3 regions of the Actinopolyspora sp. BKK2 genome follow, and region 1 is predicted to be linked to each of the others. Evidence: riboswitches for the same ligand, from Rfam matches in the RefSeq annotation. Region 1 holds a riboswitch; each other region holds the start of a gene.

The links. Region 1 has a riboswitch for thiamine pyrophosphate ahead of G9Q41_RS12710 (thiamine ABC transporter substrate-binding protein). Riboswitches for the same ligand answer to the same signal wherever they lie in the genome.
Region 2: linked by a shared signal. The riboswitch ahead of thiC (phosphomethylpyrimidine synthase ThiC) and the one ahead of G9Q41_RS12710 (thiamine ABC transporter substrate-binding protein) in region 1 are both predicted to bind thiamine pyrophosphate.
Region 3: linked by a shared signal. The riboswitch ahead of thiD (bifunctional hydroxymethylpyrimidine kinase/phosphomethylpyrimidine kinase) and the one ahead of G9Q41_RS12710 (thiamine ABC transporter substrate-binding protein) in region 1 are both predicted to bind thiamine pyrophosphate.

What each region holds. Positions count from the first base shown of each region.
Region 1 covers NZ_JAANTE010000005.1:122,985-129,276, forward strand. Annotated here, with positions in the region: gene G9Q41_RS12690 (8-amino-7-oxononanoate synthase) at 1-205, opposite strand, end outside; gene G9Q41_RS12695 (adenosylmethionine--8-amino-7-oxononanoate transaminase) at 328-1,641, shown strand; gene bioD (dethiobiotin synthase) at 1,645-2,331, shown strand; gene G9Q41_RS12705 (FAD-dependent oxidoreductase) at 2,438-3,409, shown strand; TPP riboswitch at 3,585-3,694, shown strand; gene G9Q41_RS12710 (thiamine ABC transporter substrate-binding protein) at 3,732-4,787, shown strand; gene G9Q41_RS12715 (iron ABC transporter permease) at 4,871-6,292, shown strand, end outside.
Region 2 covers NZ_JAANTE010000006.1:205,579-211,870, forward strand. Annotated here, with positions in the region: gene G9Q41_RS14670 (LytR C-terminal domain-containing protein) at 209-898, opposite strand; gene G9Q41_RS14675 (DUF3263 domain-containing protein) at 898-1,380, opposite strand; gene G9Q41_RS14680 (peptide deformylase) at 1,593-2,165, shown strand; TPP riboswitch at 2,421-2,542, shown strand; gene thiC (phosphomethylpyrimidine synthase ThiC) at 2,537-4,228, shown strand; gene thiD (bifunctional hydroxymethylpyrimidine kinase/phosphomethylpyrimidine kinase) at 4,828-5,697, shown strand; gene G9Q41_RS14695 (DUF397 domain-containing protein) at 5,740-5,958, opposite strand; partial or broken gene G9Q41_RS22020 (Scr1 family TA system antitoxin-like transcriptional regulator) at 6,013-6,162, opposite strand.
Region 3 covers NZ_JAANTE010000007.1:8,568-14,859, reverse strand. Annotated here, with positions in the region: gene G9Q41_RS15200 (polysaccharide pyruvyl transferase family protein) at 1-253, shown strand, start outside; gene tenA (thiaminase II) at 358-1,092, opposite strand; gene thiD (bifunctional hydroxymethylpyrimidine kinase/phosphomethylpyrimidine kinase) at 1,223-2,023, opposite strand; TPP riboswitch at 2,156-2,254, opposite strand; gene G9Q41_RS15185 (biotin/lipoyl-containing protein) at 2,478-2,720, opposite strand; gene G9Q41_RS15180 (hypothetical protein) at 3,025-3,759, shown strand; gene G9Q41_RS15175 (hypothetical protein) at 3,857-4,261, opposite strand; gene G9Q41_RS15170 (AMP-binding protein) at 4,478-6,169, shown strand; gene orn (oligoribonuclease) at 6,233-6,292, shown strand, end outside.

The DNA of each region.
Region 1 (6,292 bases):
CCGCCGCGGCTGCCTCCGCGACCGCGGGGTGCCGGGCGAAGCCCAGGTAGTCGTTGCTCGCCAGGTCCAGCACGTCCTCCGCGGAACCGCGCGGCTCGACGACTCTGCGCAGCCCGTTGTCCCGCCGGTGCCGCGCGTGCCGGTCGACCCAGTCGAAAACCGCCTCACCCGCGGAACTGCCGTTCGCGGAACCACTCGACTTCATGGGTCCATACTGTTCGGACTCGTTCGGTATCCGACAGTGTTCGCACCGAACAAGCAGCGCGGTCCGGTTTTGTCTGTGGCACGAATGGGAAGCGGCGCCCGGAACCGGGCAGGGTCGCCTGCGTGCTGTCGCTCGATGCTCCGCTGAGCGCGGAGGAACTGACCGAACTGGACCGAACCCGTGTCTGGCACCCCTACACCACGTCGCCCACCGCGAGTCCGCAGCTGCTGGTCGAGTCGGCCTCGGGGGTTCGGCTGCGCTTGGCCGCGCCGGTGCGCGGAGTGGAGGAACTCGTCGACGGGATGTCGTCCTGGTGGGCGGCCGTTCACGGTTACGCGCACCCCGAGCTGGACGCGGCCGCCCACGCGCAGGTGGACCGGATGAGCCACGTGATGTTCGGCGGGCTCACCAATGAGAGCGCGGTACGGCTGGCCGCGACGCTGACCGAGATAACCCCCGCGGGGCTGGACCACGTCTTCCTCGCCGACTCGGGGTCGGTGTCGGTGGAGGTCGCGCTCAAGATGTGCCTGCAGTACTGGCGCGGACTCGGGCGTCCGGACAAGCGGCGGCTGCTGACCTGGCGCGGCGGCTACCACGGTGACACCTGGCACCCGATGTCGGTGTGCGACCCGGAAGGCGGCATGCACCACCTCTGGAGCGGGCTGCTGAACGAGCAGGTCTTCGCCGAGGCGCCTCCGGAGGGGTTCGACGCGGAGGTGGATGAGGCCTACCTGGGGCGTTTCGAACGGCTGCTGCGCAGCCACGCGGAGGAGCTCGCCGCGATCGTGGTCGAACCGGTGGTGCAGGGCGCGGGCGGGATGCGCTTCCACGCGCCCGAGTACCTCCGCAGGCTGCGCGAGCTCGCCGACCGCTACGAGGTGCTGCTCGTCCACGACGAGATAGCCACCGGTTTCGGACGCACCGGCGAGCTGTTCGCCGCGGACCACGCGGGCGTGGCCCCGGACGTCATGTGCCTGGGCAAGGCGCTCACCGGCGGGTACCTGACGATGGCCGCGACCGTGTGCGGCCGGCGGGTCGCCGAGGGGATCGCGGGCGGGGAGGTGCCGGTGCTCGCGCACGGCCCGACGTTCATGGGCAACCCGCTGGCCGCGGCCGTGGCCAACGCCTCGCTGCGGGTGCTGTTCCGGGACGACTGGAGGACGAGGGTCCGCGGGATAGCGGCCGGGCTGGAGGCCGGGTTGGCACCCGCCCGGGAAATGGCCGGGGTGCGCGACGTCCGGGTGCTCGGCGCCGTCGGGGTGATCCAGCTCGACCACGAGGTGGACGTGGCAGCGGCGAGCGCGGCGGCGATCGAGCGAGGTGTCTGGCTGCGCCCCTTCCGGGACCTGATCTACACGATGCCGCCGTACGTGATCGACGCCGCGGACCTCGGCAGGGTGACGGACGCGGCCGTGGCCGCGGCGCGGGTGGGGTGAACGATGGCGCCGACTCCGCTGTTCGTCACGGGAACGGGAACCGACGTGGGAAAGACGGTGGTCACGGCGGCGGTGGCCGCGCTGGCCCGCGGGCCGGTGGCCGTGGTCAAACCGGCCCAGACCGGAACCCGGGGCGGGGGCGACTGCGCCGAGGTCCTGCGGCTGGCCGGTGGCGTGGACGTGCTCGAACTGGCGCGGTACCCGGATCCGCTCGCCCCCGCGACGGCAGCGCGCCTCGCCGGTGAACACCCCGTCACCCCGGAACTGATCGCCGGTGAGCTCGCCGAGCTGCCCGCCGGTTACGGCACGGTCCTGGTGGAGGGGGCGGGCGGGGTGCTGGTGCCCTACGACGACCGGGGCGGCACGCTGCTCGACGTGGCCGAGCTCCTGGGCGGGGCGGTGCTCGTGGTGTGCCCGCCAGGTCTCGGCACGCTGAACTCCACGGCGCTGACCGTCCGGGAGGTGCTGCGGCGCGGGCTGCGCTGTCCCGGCACCGTGTTCGGCAGCTGGCCCGCCGAGCCGGGCACGACCGAGAGGTGCAATCTCGTGGACCTGCCCCGGCTCACCGGGGTGCCGCTGCTGGGGGCGGTCGAGGAGAACGCCGCCGACCACGACCGGGAGGGCTTCGGTGAGCGGGCGCGTTGCTGGCTGGCCCCCGAGCTCGGCGGGACGTGGCGGGCACCGGACTGAGGGCCCGGTCGGGGAGCGCGGGGAGATCGCGGTGGCTCTCCGCCTTTCCGGCGAAATGCGGCAAAAGGGGTGCGTCGCCCAGTTCGGGGTTGGTACCGTTTTCCCGGTGAATGATCGCTCACGTTCCGTGCTGGTCATCGGTGCCGGTGTCCAGGGGTTGAGCACCGCGACGATCCTCGCCGAGGCGGGGCACCGGGTCCGCGTCAGAACCAGCGAGCACCCTTCCGAGACGACTTCGGCCGTGGCCGGAGCGGTGTGGGGCCCGACCTCGCTGTGGCCTGCCGACTGCGCCAGGCGCTGGGCGGAACGTACCTACGGCGTCTTCCTCGAACTCGCGACCGATCCGGCAACCGGGGTGCACTCGGCTCCGGGGACCGTGGCGGGCAGAACGGGGTTCCCCGAGAACCCGCCGGGTTCGCTGGGGCTGCTCGACGGGGTCCGGCCGTGCGGGGCGGGTGAGCTGCCGCCCGGGTTCGCGGTGGGACTGCGGGCCACCCTCCCGCTGGTGGACATGCCGCGTTACATGGAGTATCTGGGCAATCGGTTCCTGGACGCGGGCGGGGAGCTGGTGCTCAGCACGGTTCCGAGCCTGTCCGAAGCGGCAGCGGAGAGCTCGCTGGTGGTCAACTGCGCCGGTGTCGGGGCGCGCGAGCTGGTCGGAGATCCCGGGGTGCGCCCGGTGGCCGGACAGCACGTGGTCGTGGACAACCCCGGGCTCGAGGAGTTCTTCGTCGAGCTCAGCGAAGTCGGGGAGTGGACGAGCTACATGCCGCACGGCAAGCGGCTCGTGCTGGGCGGCACCGCCGTCGAGCACGACTGGGACCGGACCCCCGATCCGCAGGTCACGGAAGGGATCCTGCGGCGGTGCGGTGCCATCCAGCCCGTGCTGCACGACGTGCGGGTTCGCGAGGAGCTGGTGGGACTGCGCCCGCGCAGCGAGGCGGTGCGGCTGCACACCGAGCACTACCAGGGGGCCCGCATCGTGCACGACTACGGCCACGGGGGCAGCGGGGTCATGGTGTCCTGGGGGTGCGCGTACGAGGTGGTCGAACTCCTGCTGTCCGACCTCGACGACTGATGTGCTTCCGCGCGGTTCGGTCGGGCTGCGCAGGCTCGTAAGCGCTCGCGTTGGAGCGGACTTCCCTGGTCGGGAGTGCTGGTTGGATTCGCGGTGGTGCCGACCGGTGGGGTGGTGAGCGCCGATCCGGCTACCCCGGACAGGCTCTCGGGCCCGCGAGCGGGTCGAGTAGACTGCCCGCCGCCACGGGAGTCCAGTGCGCTGGGCTGAGAGGAGGGCACGGGGTCCTCGACCGTCCAACCTGAACCGGACAATGCCGGCGCAGGGAGGCGTGCGATCAGCTCGGTGTCGCACTGCTCGTGGTGTGTCTTCGGGAGGACCATTGAAACGACACACCGCACGCCGGATGCGTGCCGCGGTGGCCACCGCCGCCGTGCTGCTGGTCGCGGGTTGTTCGCTGATCGGAACCGGCGGAGGGTCGGAGGCCAAGACCGTCACGCTGGTGACCCACGACTCCTTCGCGATCAGCGACGACGCGCGGCGGCACTTCGAGCGCGAGTCCGGCTACGAACTGCGCGTCAACAAGATGGGCGACGCCGGAGCGCTGACCAACGAGCTCGTGCTCACCAAGGACGCCCCCGTCGGGGACGTGGCCTTCGGAGTGGACTCCACGTTCTACTCCCGCGCGCTCGACTCCGGCGCCTTCGCGCCCTACCGGCCGCAGGGGTCCGGCTCCATCCCGGTGGAGTACGCGACCGTCGACCCGAGGCTCACCCCCGTGGACGCGGGCGACGTGTGCGTCAACATCGACAAGACCTGGTTCGCCCAGCACGACGTTCCCGCGCCGGAGAACCTGGCCGACCTGGCGGAACCGCGCTACCGCGGACTGCTCGCCGTGCCCAACCCGGCCACCTCCTCGCCGGGCATGGCCTTCCTGCTGAACACGATCGACCGCTTCGGCAGGCAGGAGGGCTGGAAGAACTACTGGCGCCAACTGATGTCCAACGACGTCCGGATCTCCTCGGGCTGGCAGGAGGCCTACAACCAGGACTTCTCCGGTTCCGCCGGCAACGGGCAGCGCCCCGTCGTGCTCTCCTACGCCTCCTCCCCGGCGGCGGAGATCGGGGAGAACGGCGAGTCGCGCACCCGCGCCCTGCTGAACACCTGCTACCGCCAGGTCGAGTACGCCGGGGTGCTCACGGGGGCCGAGCACCCGCAGCGCGCCAGGGAGCTGATGGACTTCCTGCTGTCGTGGAAGTTCCAGTCCCAGGTCTCCGAGCAGATGTACGTCTATCCGACCGTGCTGGGAGTCGACCCCCCGCGGAGCTGGCGGGACGTGGCGCCACGGCCGTCCGAATCGGCCGAGATGAGCCCGGAGGTCGTGCGGAAGAACCGTGAGCAGTGGGTGAACCAGTGGCGTGAGCTGACGCGGAGCTGATCGTGTTCCGGACGCGGTGCTCCGGCCGCACCGGAGCAGTCACCCCCGGCGGGCCCGCCGGATCCGCGGGACACCGTCCGCTCCTGCTCGGCGGAGCCGTCGCAGTGCTGGGCTTCCTCGGCGTTTTCTTCGCCTGGCCCGTGCTGGCCATCCTGCACCGCGGGTTGCGCCCGGAAACGGTGCGTGTGCTGGCCGACCCGGGGACCTGGCGGATCGTGGCCTTCACCCTCGGGCAGGCCGCGGCCTCCACCGCGCTGGCCCTGGCGGCCGGGATGCCGCTGGCCTACCTGCTCGCCAGGGTGCGGATCCCGGGCAAGGTGCTGTTGCGCGCGGTTATCACGGTTCCGTTCGTGCTGCCCACCCTGGTGGTGGGCATGGCCTTCCGCGCGCTGCTCGGAACCACGGAACCGAGCGTGACGGCGATCGTGCTGGCCAACGCGTTCTTCAACGTCGCCGTGGTCGCCCGCACCGTCGGTGGGCTGTGGGCCCAGCTGGACCGGCGGGCCGAGGACGCGGCCCGCAGCCTCGGTGCGGGACCGCTGCGGACCTTCGGCACCGTCACTCTGCCCGCGCTGCGCCCGGCCCTGTGGTCGGCGACCGCGGTGGTCTTCCTGTTCTGCTCCACGAGCTTCGGGGTGGTGCTGGTGCTCGGCGCGGGCAGGTACCGGACCTTGGAGACGGAGATCTACCTGCGCACCGTTCGGATGCTGGATCTGTCCGGTGCGGCCGCGCTGTCGCTGCTGCAGTTCGCCGCGGTGGTGGCGGCCCTGATCGTGGCGGCCCTGGCCAGGAGGCGCCGCGAGTCCGCGGGAGGGGTGCGTGCCGCGGAGAGTTCGGCGCGAAAACCCCGCGGAGCCGAGTGGTCGGTCGTGGCGGCCGGTGGCGTGGTGCTGATCGCGCTGCTGGTGCCCGTCGGTGCGCTGCTGGTCCGCTCGGTGAGCGCGCGGAGCGGGTGGAGCCTCGCCGGTTACCGCGCCCTGTCCGGGACCGGGGACGGCGCGTTGGGCGTCACCGGGTGGCAGGCGGCGCTGAATTCGCTGCGCACGGCGACTGACGCCACCTGGATGGCCCTGTCCTTGGGCGGGATCGCCTGTCTGGTGCTGATCTCGCTGCGGAAGCGCTGGACCGCCGAGCTGATGGACACCGCGCTGATGCTCCCGCTCGGGGTATCGGCCGTGACCGTCGGGTTCGGCTACCTGATCACGCTGCAGCTGCTGCCCGGCGATCTGCGCACCTCACCGCTGCTGGTGCCGCTCGCGCAGGCCCTGGTGGTGACCCCGCTCGTCGTGCGCACGGTGCTGCCCGTCCTGCGCTCGGTGGACGAGCGGCTGCGGGAGGCCGCGGCGACTCTCGGGGCAGGCCCGTGGCGGGTCCGCCGGGAGGTGGACCTGCCGCTGACGGGCAGGGCGATCTGCACAGCAGCGGGCTTCGGGTTCGTCGTCGCGCTGGGGGAGTTCGGGGCCACCGGGTTCCTGGCGAGGCCGGAGGAACCAACGCTGCCCGTG
Region 2 (6,292 bases), on a different contig from region 1:
GGACAGGAACTCCCAATCGAGGGGGCCACGCCAACGCGAATGCTCTGAGCCCGAGCCATCAGCACCGCCGCGGGTTCTCAGTCGAGTGCCCGGCGAGGACAGCCTCGACGTTGTGTAGGTGCCTACCCGATGTCGAGGATCCCGCAGCCGGGCGCCGACTGAGGTTCCGCCAAGCAACCACCCACGCAGGACGAGCCGTCGACCCTAACTACCCCAGGCCGTCGTAGTTCTTGGTGACTATCACGATAACCCCGGGACTGGCGTCGGATATGCCGTCGAACCTGGGTTCGGTCCGCACGTCGAGTTTCCGCGCCACCGTTTCGGCCTTGGAGCGCTCGCCGGTGTCCGGTCGGTAGTACACGGTCGTGACGGGGATGCGCCCTCCCGAGTAGTTGTTCACCTCGGCCACGTCGAACCCGGCGCCGCGCAGGTCGTCCGCAGCGCGGTGCGCGAGCCCCTCGATCTTGCTGTTGTTGTACACCCGCAGGGAGACGCTCTCGGACTTCCCGGAGGAGCCCGAGCCGCCCTCCCGGGATCCGGTGTTGTCCGGGCTCCGGTTCTCCGAGGTAACCCGCTGCGGTGGGGAGCTGGGCGCGCTCGACTCCTCGGGGGGTGCTGAGGAGGTGGACTGCTCCGCTTCCCCCGTGCTCTCCGCGCCATTCTCCCCGCTGTTCTCCGCGCTCTCGGTGGGGCTCGTCCCCGTCGACGTGCTTTCGCTCTCGGAGGCGGTCCGCGAGCTCGTCGCCACCGGTCCGGTGGAGGGTTCGGCCACCGTGTCGCTCTCACCGGCGAACACCGAGGCCGTTCCGAAGACGAGCGCGAGCGCTCCGATTCCTATGAGCGTGAAACCGCCGATCCGCGCTGCGGAGGGGCCGGTGGGGGGTTCTCCGGAGGTCATCAACTACTCCCGTACGGGTCCGGGACGTGTGGGGCCGAGCCGAACGCGGCCGAGCGGCGTTCGCGACGCAGTCGCTTGATCAGCATCGGCTCGCTCCGCATCGCCGCGGGCTTGTCCAGCAGATCATCGAGCAGGTGCCGGTACTCGGACAGGGTGAGCGCGAACAGCTCCCGAACCGCTCGTTCCTTGCTGTCCGTGCCCTTCCACCACTGACGTTCGAAGGCGAGCACTTCGCGCTCACGCTCGGTCAGCTCGTCGGGGCGGACTTCCTCGCCGGTCTCGTCGACCGCGCTCCCCCTGGCCTGTTCGGGAACGCGCTCGATCGGCTGAGTCATAGGTTCGACGGCGCGTAAGTGCCCGCGGGGTCTCTCCTCGGCGGGTCCTTCAGCGCCGGATTCCGATTCGGGTCGCTCGGCGGTGCGCGCGCGCTGCTGGCACTGCCGCGCGATCTCGTGTGCGGTCAACATCTGGGCGGCGTCCATGTCGCACCTCGCCTCACGATCGACTATCCGCACCGGAAGGCACCGGTTCGTGCCCCCTACGCATTACACCATGTCTTGATCAAAACGGGGTCACGTCACGCTCCCGAGTGATGACATCAGCGTGGCGCTCCGCGTCGGCGCGAGGTGCGCCTGCGGTCGTGTTCACCTCGGGGGAACCCTCCGCTCCCGAAGTACCGGATATGGTTTCGCGCATGACCGTCCACCCGATCCGCATCGCGGGCGACCCGGTGCTGTACACCGAGACCCGGCCAGTGACGTCTCACGACGAGCAGTTGCGCACCCTCATCGAGGACATGTTCGAGACCATGGACGCCGCCAACGGCGTGGGGCTCGCTGCCAATCAGATCGGGGTGGATCTGCGCCTGTTCGTCTACGACTGCCCGGACGACGAGGGGGTCAACCACCGCGGGGTGGTCGTCAACCCGCGCCTGGAGACCTCGGAGGTGCCGTTGACCATGCCCGATCCGGACGAGGACTGGGAGGGGTGCCTCTCCGTGCCGGGCGAGTCCTTCCCCACCGGACGCGCCGACTGGGCCAGGGTTCGGGGAACCGACGGCGACGGTGCGGAGATCGAGGTGGAGGGGACCGGGCACTTCGCCCGGTGCCTGCAGCACGAGACCGATCACCTGGACGGCAGGCTGTACCTGAGCAGGCTGACGGGCAGGCACGTGCGGGCCGCGAAGAAGATGCTCAAGCGCAACGGCTGGACCGAGGCGGGGCACTCCTGGAATCCCGAAAGCGATCCGGACCCCTTCTCCGACTGATCCGCGCGCCAGCCCTCGGGCACGTCCAGGTTCCGCCAGGTGTCGAGCAGCTCCCCGAACTCGCGGGCGAGAGTACCGGTGCGGGCGCCACAGCGCGCTCACCTCCCGTGTCATGGTCGTCACGCATCGTGTCCTCCCGCTGTCGCGCCGGTGCCCGCGCCTCTGCTCGGCAGCGTAGCGATTCCTCGCCCGGCCGTCAGCGGTTCGGAGTCGCGTTGCGGACGCTCCACCTGATGGCTAAGGTCTGGCGCCGACAACTGAAACCGCGGGAGCTCGCTCCGCAAGCGGGCTGAGAGGGCGGCCGAGATCCTCCGGGGCCGCCGACCGCACGAACCTGACCGGGTAATACCGGCGTAGGGAGGGGAACGGCCATGGCCGACGTGTATCCGCAACCGTCCGATTCGAGCGAAGCGGCCACCTCGGAGTCCGGGCAGGCACCCGGAGGGATCACCGCACCGGGCGTCACCACGGGCGCCATCCGGGGCTCGCGCAAGGTCCACCACCGCACCGAGTCGGGGCTGCCCGTCCCGGCCCGCCGCGTCGAGCTGAGCAACGGCGAGCACCTGGACGTCTACGACACTTCGGGGCCCTACACCGACGAGAACGCCGAGATCGACGTGCACCGGGGGCTGCATCCGCTGCGCTCCGGTTGGACGGACGGTCGCGAGCACCGCACCCAGCTCGAGTGGGCCCGGGACGGTGTCGTCACCCGCGAGATGGAGTTCATCGCGGCACGCGAGGGGCTGTCCGCCGAGCTCGTGCGCTCGGAAGTGGCGGCCGGGCGCGCGGTGATCCCGGCCAACCGCCGTCACCCGGAGACCGAGCCGATGACCATCGGGAAGAACTTCCTGGTGAAGGTCAACGCCAACATCGGCAACTCCGCGGTGTCCTCCTCGATCGAGGAGGAGGTGGAGAAGATGGTCTGGGCCAGCCGCTGGGGCGCGGACACCATCATGGACCTGTCCACCGGCAGCCGCATCCACGAGACGCGCGAGGCCATCCTGCGCAACTCGCCGGTGCCGATCGGGACCGTGCCGATCTACCAGGCCATGGAGAAGGTCGGCGGCGATCCGGCCAACCTCACCTGGGAGTCCTACCGGGACACGGTCATCGAGCAGTGCGAGCAGGGCGTCGACTACATGACGGTGCACGCCGGGGTGCTGCTGCGCTACGTCCCGCTGACCGCCCAGCGGGTGACCGGGATCGTCTCCAGGGGCGGGTCGATCATGGCCGCGTGGTGCCTGGCCCACCACGAGGAGAGCTTCCTGTACACGCACTTCTCGGAGCTGTGCGAGATCCTGCGCTCCTACGACGTCACCTTCTCCCTCGGGGACGGCCTGCGGCCCGGTTCGATCGCCGACGCCAACGACAGGGCCCAGTTCGCCGAGCTCGAGACCCTCGGCGAGCTCACGCACATCGCGCGCGAGCACGGCGTGCAGGTGATGATCGAGGGGCCCGGGCACGTGCCGATGGACAAGATCGAGGAGAACGTGCGCCGCGAGGAGGAGCTCTGCGGGGAGGCCCCCTTCTACACGCTGGGGCCGCTGGCCACGGACGTGGCACCGGCCTACGACCACATCACCTCGGCGATCGGCGCGGCCAACATCGGCAGGGCCGGAACGGCCATGCTGTGCTACGTCACCCCGAAGGAGCACCTCGGGCTGCCCAACCGGGACGACGTGAAGACCGGGGTGATCACCTACAAGATCGCCGCGCACTCCTCCGACCTGGCCAAGGGGCATCCGCGGGCCCAGGAGCGGGACGACGCGCTGTCGAGGGCGCGCTTCGAGTTCCGGTGGAACGACCAGTTCAACCTGGCGCTGGACCCGGAGACCGCGCAGGCCTACCACGACGAGACCCTGCCCGCCGAACCGGCGAAGACCGCCCACTTCTGCTCCATGTGCGGCCCGAAGTTCTGCTCCATGAAGATCACCCAGGACGTGCGGGACTACGCGGACAAGCACGGGCTCAACAGCGTGGAGGCGATCGAGGCCGGGATGCGGGAGAAGGCCGAGGAGTTCACCGCCGCGGGCGGGAAGGTCTATCTGCCGATGGCCGAGTGAGGGGCGCACCGCGGCCGCAGGCCCCGGGGCCGGCGGCCGCTCTCGCCCGGAGGCGGGCCGCTCGCCGCGCAGGTGGCTGCTCGCGTGCCGGACATCAGGCCATCCGCGACAAGCGACTCCCCGAGAAGCCTGTCACCCCAACGCAGGTGCTCTGAGCCTGACCCGTCGGCGCCGCCGCGCAACCACCTACGACAAGCCAGTCCCCGAAAAAGCCCCACCCCAACGCAGGTGCTTTGAGCCCGAGCCACCGGCGCCGCCGCGGGTTCTCTCGTGGTGCTCTCGCGAGGAAGGCCCGACGTTGTGTAGGTGGCTACCCGATGTCGGGCCTCCCCGGAGCGAGAGTCCGCGAGAGGTTCCGCCACCCGCACCGCCACGCAACCACCCACGCCAAGCCAGTCCCCGAAAAAGCCTCCACCCCAACGCAAGCGCTTTGAGCCTGCGCAGGAGGAGAAGATCCGGTGCGTGAGTCGGATGCATTGCAAGGCCGGGCCGCTCGCAGCGTAGGTCGCTACTCAAGAGCGGCCCAACACAGCAAGGCACCGACTCACGTGCCGGCTAACCGACCAACCGACCCAACTACCCCCGTACGGACTCCTAAAATGAGTGGGATGGACTCGACCTCAGGCACCCACCGCCCCGCCAACAACACGGCTCCGCCGACGGCGCTGACCATCGCCGGTTCGGATTCGGGTGGAAGCGCGGGGATGCACGCGGACCTGCGCACCTTCTTCTCCTGCGGGGTCCACGGGATGACCGCGGTCACGGCGGTGACCGTGCAGAACACGGTCGGTGTGAGCGATGTGGTCGAGATCCCCCCGGAGACCGTGGCGGCCCAGATCGAGTCCGTGGCCTCGGACATCGGGGTGCGCGCGGCCAAGACGGGGGTGTTGGCCTCGGCCGAGTGCATCGAGGCGGTGCTGCGGGCCTGCGACCGGCAGGGCATCGGCGGTGCGGGGCGGACGCCGTTGGTGATCGATCCGGTCGCCGCCTCGCGCAGCGGTGAGCCGCTGCTGCGCGACGACGCGCTGGAGGCGCTGCGCACCGAGGCCTTCCGGCGCGCGACCCTGGTCACCCCGAATCTGGACGAGGTGCGGTTGCTCACCGGGATCGACGTGCGCGGTCGGGAGCAGCTGTGGGACGCGGCGAAGGCGATCTACGACTTCGGGCCGAGCTACGTGCTGATCAAGAGCGGGCACCTGGCGGAGGACTCCGAGTGCGTGGACCTGCTGTTCGACGGGAACGAGGCCACGATGCTGCCGGGGCCGCGCTACTCCACCGTGCACACCCACGGGGCGGGGGACGCCTTCGCCTCGGCCACCACGGCCGCTCTCGCGCGGGGCGCTTCGGTGCCTCGGGCCGTGCGGATGGGCAAGCGGTTCGTCACGCGCTCGGTGGAGCACGCCTACCCGCTCGGCAGCGGGGTCGGCCCCGTCTCGACCTTCTGGCGGATCAGCAGTCGCTCGATCTGATCGCTGTCCGGCGCTCGCTCCGGTGCGGAGGCCTCGCTCCGGTCAGCGCCGGTAGCGCTCGGAACGCAGGCCGTCCAGGAAGGCCTTCCACGCTCGCGGGGAGACCGCGAGCACGCCGTCCTCCGGGCTCTTGGAGTCCCGCACGGCCGTGAACCCCGCGCCGAAGGCCACCTCGACGCAGTTGCCGCTGCCGCTTCCTGCGCCGCCTGACCGGGTGCTCCTGCACCACGTGCTCGTCAGCGGAAGAAGTCGACTGGCCATGGTATGTGCTCCTCGCGCACTCGGGAGCGCTCTTCAGGACCTGCTCGGTCAAAGCTATCGAATCAGCCTGCGGGTGGGAACGCTCCGTGAGGATACGGATTCGTCCAGGACGACGTGGTGCTGCAGCGGCTCCGCGCGACGGAGGATCCGTTGGCGTGCCAACCGAGCGGTGACACGTCGTTCGGCGATGTCCTCGGAAAGCCCCGGGTCCTTTCGGGAACACGCCCCCTCATCGAGTGATTTTCCTCGCTACCCAGTAACCCCGATCGTGGTGTGTGTCGACATCCCCGACGAAGGCGCGGATACCACGGACGGGTGGTTTCGCGGGCCACGG
Region 3 (6,292 bases), on a different contig from region 1:
GGCCGGACAGCGCTGGTTGTCCACCCGCTTCCACATGCACCTGATGGCGGCCGCTGCCGGTGCCAGTGGCACGGCGATCGTGATCGACACGAACTACTACACCAACAAGCACCGTTCGCTGATCGAACGCGGCTCGGGGTGGTCCCTGAGCACCGATCTGAGCACGTCCCAGCCGCCGACGGGCGGGTTCGACCCGAAGACGCTGCGCAAGCTGCGCGCCGCCAAGGTCTCGCTCGCGCGCCGGATCTACTGAACCGAGGTGCTGCCCGCGCACTCCGACCGGCTCGCCGGTCGGAGCCCCACCGGCCTCGCCCGGGCTCCGAGCTCGTGGTTACCCCGTGCGGGCACCTCGAGGGTTCACTCCACGTGGTCGCCCCGGCGGGGGAGCCAGCGCGCGGTCGGCCACTCCTGCTTCTCCCAGGCGCTGTTCCAGAAGAGCCACTCGTACTCGCTGCACCGGACGAAAGCCGTGAGCATCCGCTCGCGGGTCCGCTCGTCGGCGGCGGCGGCCAACCTGTCGGTCAGCTCCCTGGCTCCGCGCACCGTCGCGGCGAACTCCTCGTCGGCGTAGGTCGCTATCCACCTGCCGTAGGGGTGCCCGGAGGTGTCCCCGGTCCGCTCCAGGATCGTGCTGCCCACGTGCTGGTACACCCAGAAGCACGGCAGCAGCGCGGCCACAGCCACCGGGTAGGGCTCGCTCTGCGCGCTCGCCCGCAGGTACGAGGTGTAGGCCAAGCAGGTCGGCGAGGTCTCGATGCCGGACATCTCCTCCGCGGTGAGACCGAGCTGCTCGACGTAGCCCGCGTGCAGCCTGCGTTCCTCGGCCAGGGCACCGTGCGCGCTGCCCGCGAGGAAGGCCGAGTCAGCCGGGTCCTCGGCGCGCGCCGCCGCCGCGGCCAGGGCTCTGGCGAACCCGAACAGGTAGCGCGCGTCCTGAACGATGTAGAACGCGAAGCGGTCGCGCTGCAGCGTTCCGTCGGCGAGTGCCAGGTTGAACGGATGACGAACGATCGCGTCCTGCAGCTCGGCCGTGTGCGCCCACGCGGCGGCGCAGAACCCCTCCGGATCGGGCTCGGGCAGTCGACGGTTCATGGCTCTCCTCCCGCCCGGCGCGCGAGCCGGGCGTTCCGGTGGCTGCTCTCGGTGTCCCGGTCCTTCGCTCGCCGGACCGGGGTGTCCAGGTGCTCCGGGCGACCCGCCGGACGAGACGGCCCGCCCGTGCTCAGTCCCATCGGTCGTGGAAGTGGTGCACCGGACCGTGGCCCTGCCCCACTTCGAGCTGCTCGGCGGCGCGCAGCGCCCCGCTCAGGTACTCCTTCGCCTCCCGGACCGCCGTCGCCCAGTTCGGGCGTCGTGCGCGCAGCGCGGCCGTCGCGGCGGAGAGGGTGCAGCCGGTTCCGTGGTCGTTCTTCGTGTCCACCCGCTCCTCGCGCAGGAACTCCACGGCACCGTCCGCGTCCAGCACGTCGACGCTGGAGCTCCCGCCGAGGTGGCCGCCCTTCAGCAGCACCCGTGCGACGCCGAGCCTGCGCAGTCGGGCCGCCTGCGCGGGCATGTCCGCGACGTCGGTGATCTCCTCCGCGCCCAGCAGGTCGGCCGCTTCCGGCAGGTTCGGGGTTATCAGGTCCGCGCGGGGCAGCAGCTCGTCGCGCAGGGCCAGCACCGCCTCCTCGGCGAGCAACCTGTCTCCGCTCTTGGCGACCATGACGGGGTCGAGCACGACGTTCGGCAGGCGGTACCGCTCCAGTTCCGCGGCGACCGCACCGATGATCGCGGCGTCCGAGAGCATGCCGATCTTGACCGCGTCCACCCGCACGTCGTCCAGCAGGGTGCGCAGTTGCTCGGTCACGAACCCGGCCGGCACCTCGTGCACCGCGGAGACCCCCGTCGTGGTCTGGGCGACCAGGGCCGTGATCACCGACATCCCGTAGGTCCCGTGAGCCGAGAACGTCTTCAGGTCGGCTTGCACGCCCGCTCCCCCGCTGGGATCGGTCCCCGCGATGGTCAAGACGTTCCGGATCACTGGCGCCCCTTTCCGAGGGGACGCGCACGCGGGTCGCACCACCGCCCACACGCGGCGGCCGCCGCCGGTCGATCGACTCGCCACCGGCGGGTTCCGACCACGAGCGAGGAGCGCGACGACAGCACAGCAGTACCGGTAACACTGCGACGTCCCTCCGCTAGTACGAACTAGTTCAGGTTCGACGGGTCTTTCTCAGCCCGGTCCGAAATCCGGGCACCCCGCGTCACTCACCGGAATCGTGGGAATCACCCCCGATTCGGTGAGACAAACATAGCAGCGGAGGTCAACAACGCACCGGCTGCGGCCGTTCCAGACCGCTCGGTGCGGGTGCGGCTCGGGGCGAGCGCTCACCCGGCCGGATCGACCGCGGGACGAGCACCGTGGGCGCTCACCTCCACCCGCACCGCCGAGCGCACCTCTCAAACCACTCCGCAGTGCCGCGCGAGACCGGCGGCTATTCGATCAACCCGACCGGAAACCCCGAGATCACGGATTCCCCGGCTCTGACCTGCTGGCGCAGCGTTCCGGTCGCCAGCGCGTTCACGTGGGTGTGGTGCTGCCCGGTGCGCACCTCCGCCAGCGGTTGCCCCGAGTGCACGGGGCTCCCCTCGGGGGCCAGCCACCGGACCAGCACGGCGCGGGCGGTTCCGAACCCTCCGGCTGCGGTGTGTTCGGCGCAGTACAGCAGCTCCGTCATCGATCGTCTCCGGCCATCCTGTTCACGTACCGCGCCCGCCTCGGTCGCTTCCGAGGCGAGGGGCGGGATCGGTTCCCACGGGCGGAGCCTGTACAACGCGGAGTCACCGCGACAAGACCGTGCGGACACTGAGTCCGCTCCGGGGAGCAATCCCCGGTGCAGGTGACCAACCGACTTCCCCGCCCGCCGCGTGGTCCGTGTGACCGCCACTGACGGCGAAATACGTCACACCTGCGGTAAATCACACCACACAGCCGAACCGCACCCGTGAATCGATGCGCACCCCCGGACTAGAGTTGGGGTAATGAATAGCACTACCGAGGGACTCAGCACGCGCTCTCGGCAGGCTGACCAGGACCCCGCCGCAGTATGGGGCCCACTGACCAGCCTCGCCGATGCGGCAGCGCGAACCGCGAGCGACTCCACGACGGTGGCCATCAACCGCGGGTTCGACCGCAACGCGCGCGAACGCGCCCGAGCACTGCGACAGCTGCTCAACGAGCGCGGCGCGAACGCCGTGGAGATCACCCCGGCCCCGGACAGCGAGGAACTGCTGACCGGCACCGAGGTCAATTCGGTGGTCAACCTCGTCGGCACCGGATCCTGGCAGCCCTACCGACTCGCCGCGAAGAAGCGGGCGGCGCTGCTGGCTCCCTCTCCCGACGGGAGTGAACCGGGGGAGAACGTCCGCCGGGACGTCATCGGAATGACACGTCAGGACTCCAGCAGGGACGCCGCGCTGACGCGGGTCGTGGTGCTGCCGGAGACGACCGAGGAGAGCAGCCTCACCCTGACCAGGGACGGCGAAACGCTCTCCATCCCCGGTGGTCAGGTGACCATCACCCTGCACGAGGGACAGCTGGACATCCGGCTGCAGGGCCCCGACTACGCCGAGCAGCACTTCACCGCCGACCGGCTGAGCGTGGAGACGCACGGCGCCTCCCACCGGCTGATCAGGGACGAGATGCCGGTCGCCGAGTTCGAGGGCTCGTTGGACTTCGGCTGCGAGCAGGACGGGCTGGTCGTCCACTCGGTCTGACGGCTCGCGGCGGAGCCTTGCCCGCGGGCGGGCACAGCCGTCGCGTAACTCGACGCCGCGCGCCGGAGGGCGCCCAGCGAGAGCCGACCGGAAGGCCTCAGCGCCGCCGGGTCCGGGTGAGACGACTGGCAAGGGTCGTCAGCCCGGCCCCGGCGAGCACTGGGACCGCCAGCGACAACGGGGCGAGCACCCCCGGAACGAGCAGGTTCACCAGCGTCCAGAGGGCCGTCAACACCGCCGAGCAGGCCAGCAGTGCCGCCGTGATCGTCAGCAGCAGGCGGTGCTTCGGCAGCTCCGGCAGCCTGGCCCGCGCGTGCGGCGGCATTCCCCGCACGGTCAGCGCGGCCGGCGCCACGGCCAGGCCCAGCAGCAGCAGACCGAACAGCGAGTCTGCGCGCTGCGCTCCCCGGCCCAGCCCGATCAGCAGGAGCACCGTCCCGAGGGCCAGCACGAGCAGCGCCCTGTGCAGCGCCCGCCACAGTCGCACGTCGTAGTCGCTCACTTCTGCGGACTTCCCCTTCGATACCGGTCCGGTCGTCTCGACACCACCGCGCGCACCGGGGCAGCGGTCGAACGCCCCGCGCGGCGCGGAGCGCCCGTGCCGCTCAGTCTGTCAGCCGGCTCACATCCGTGGACATTCCTCGCTCGTCCCCTCTTTCCCAAAAGCGACACTCAAGGCATTATCTACTCACCAGTAGGTAGATTTGCGAGGTACCGCGTGACCAGTGAGCGGATTGCGAAGGAACGGCGGCGATCCAGGTGGACCGCGGGCACCGCGGCGCGGATCACGCGCTGGGCCGAGCGGCGCACCCCGAAGGCACTCGACGCGCTGACCCTGATCAAGCAGGGGGTCGTCCGCCCGATGCGCCCGGACAAACTGCTGCGCACGGCGCTGGCTTACCGGCGCTGGGGGATCACGATCCCGCTCGGGTACGCGGTGGGCGCGGTGCGCCATCCCGACCGCCCCGCCGTGATCGACGAACGCGGAGCGCTGAGCTTCGCCGAGGTGGACCGGCGCACCACGCGCCTGGCCGGCGCCCTGCGGGAGCGCGGGGTCGAGTCCGGCTCCAGAGTCGCGATCCTGTGCCGCAACCACCACGGATTCGTCGAGGCGCTGGTGGCCGCGGGCAAGCTGGGCGCGGACTCGATACTGGTCAACACCGGCATGAGCGGCGAACAGATCTCCACCGTGCTCTCCGAGCAGGGTGCCCGGCTGGTGATCGCCGACTCCGAGTTCACGGGGCTCTTCTCCCCGCCGGAGGGCGTGGAACTCGTGGTCAGCTGGACCGAGGGCACCACCAGCCACCCCACGGTGGAACAGCTGATCGGACGCTCCGGCGCGGACGAGCTGCCGAAACGGCCCCGACACGGTCGGATGATCGTACTCACCTCGGGGACCACCGGCACCCCGAAGGGGGCTCGCCGCCCCGACCCGCCGAGCCTGAGCCCGGCCACCACGATCCTCTCCAGGGTTCCGCTGCGCAGCGGCGAGCGCGCGATGATATGCGCTCCCCTGTTCCACACCTGGGGGCTGGCTGGGTTCCAGCTCGGAGCCGTTCTCGGCGCCACGCTGGTGCTGCACCGCAAGTTCGACCCGCAGCAGACCATGGCCGCCCTGCAGCGCCACCGCTGCACCTCGATGTTCGCCGTCCCCGTGATGCTGCAACGGCTGCTCGAACTGCCCGCCGAGCAGCGCAGCTCCTACGACCACGGAGCGCTGCGCATCGTGGCCTGCAGCGGGTCCGCGCTGCCCGGAGAGCTCGCCAAGGACTTCCAGGAGGTCTTCGGTCCCGTGCTGTACAACTTCTACGGCTCCACGGAGGCCTCCTGGGTGAGCATCGCGACCCCGCGGGAGCTGCGCGCGAACCCGGACACCGCGGGACGCCCGCCCAGGGGCACCACGCTGCGCGTCCTGGACGACACCGGCGCCCCCGTGCGGCGGGGCGAGACGGGCAACATCCACGTCCGCAACGACATGCTGTTCGAGGGCTACACCAACGGCGGGAGCTCGGGGCGGCACGACGGCCTCATGCCCACCGGGGACCTCGGCTACCTCGACGGGAGCGGACGCCTGTTCGTGGTCGGCCGCGCCGACGACATGATCGTCTCGGGCGGGGAGAACGTCTACCCCAAGGAGACCGAGGACCTCATAGCCGGTTTCCCCGAGGTGAGCGAAGCGGTCGTCACCGGGGTCGACGATCCGGAGTACGGACAGCGGTTGGCCGCTTTCGTGGTGCTGCACGAGGGCGCGACGCTGGAGGCGGACACCGTGCGCGAACGCACCCGGCAGCGATTGTCGAGCTTCGCCCGCCCCCGCGACGTGGTCTTCCTGGACGCGCTGCCCAGAAACGCCACCGGCAAGGTCGTGCCGGGCAGGCTGCCCGCGGTGTCCCCCGAGCGAAGTCGGTAGCCCGGCCCGACGACGCACCGACAGTTTCGCGTGCACGCCTCGTGGCAAGTTAGGCTCACCACGGTGAATGACCGTCTCGTGTGGATCGACTGCGAAATGACCGGGCTGGAGCTCGGCAAGGAC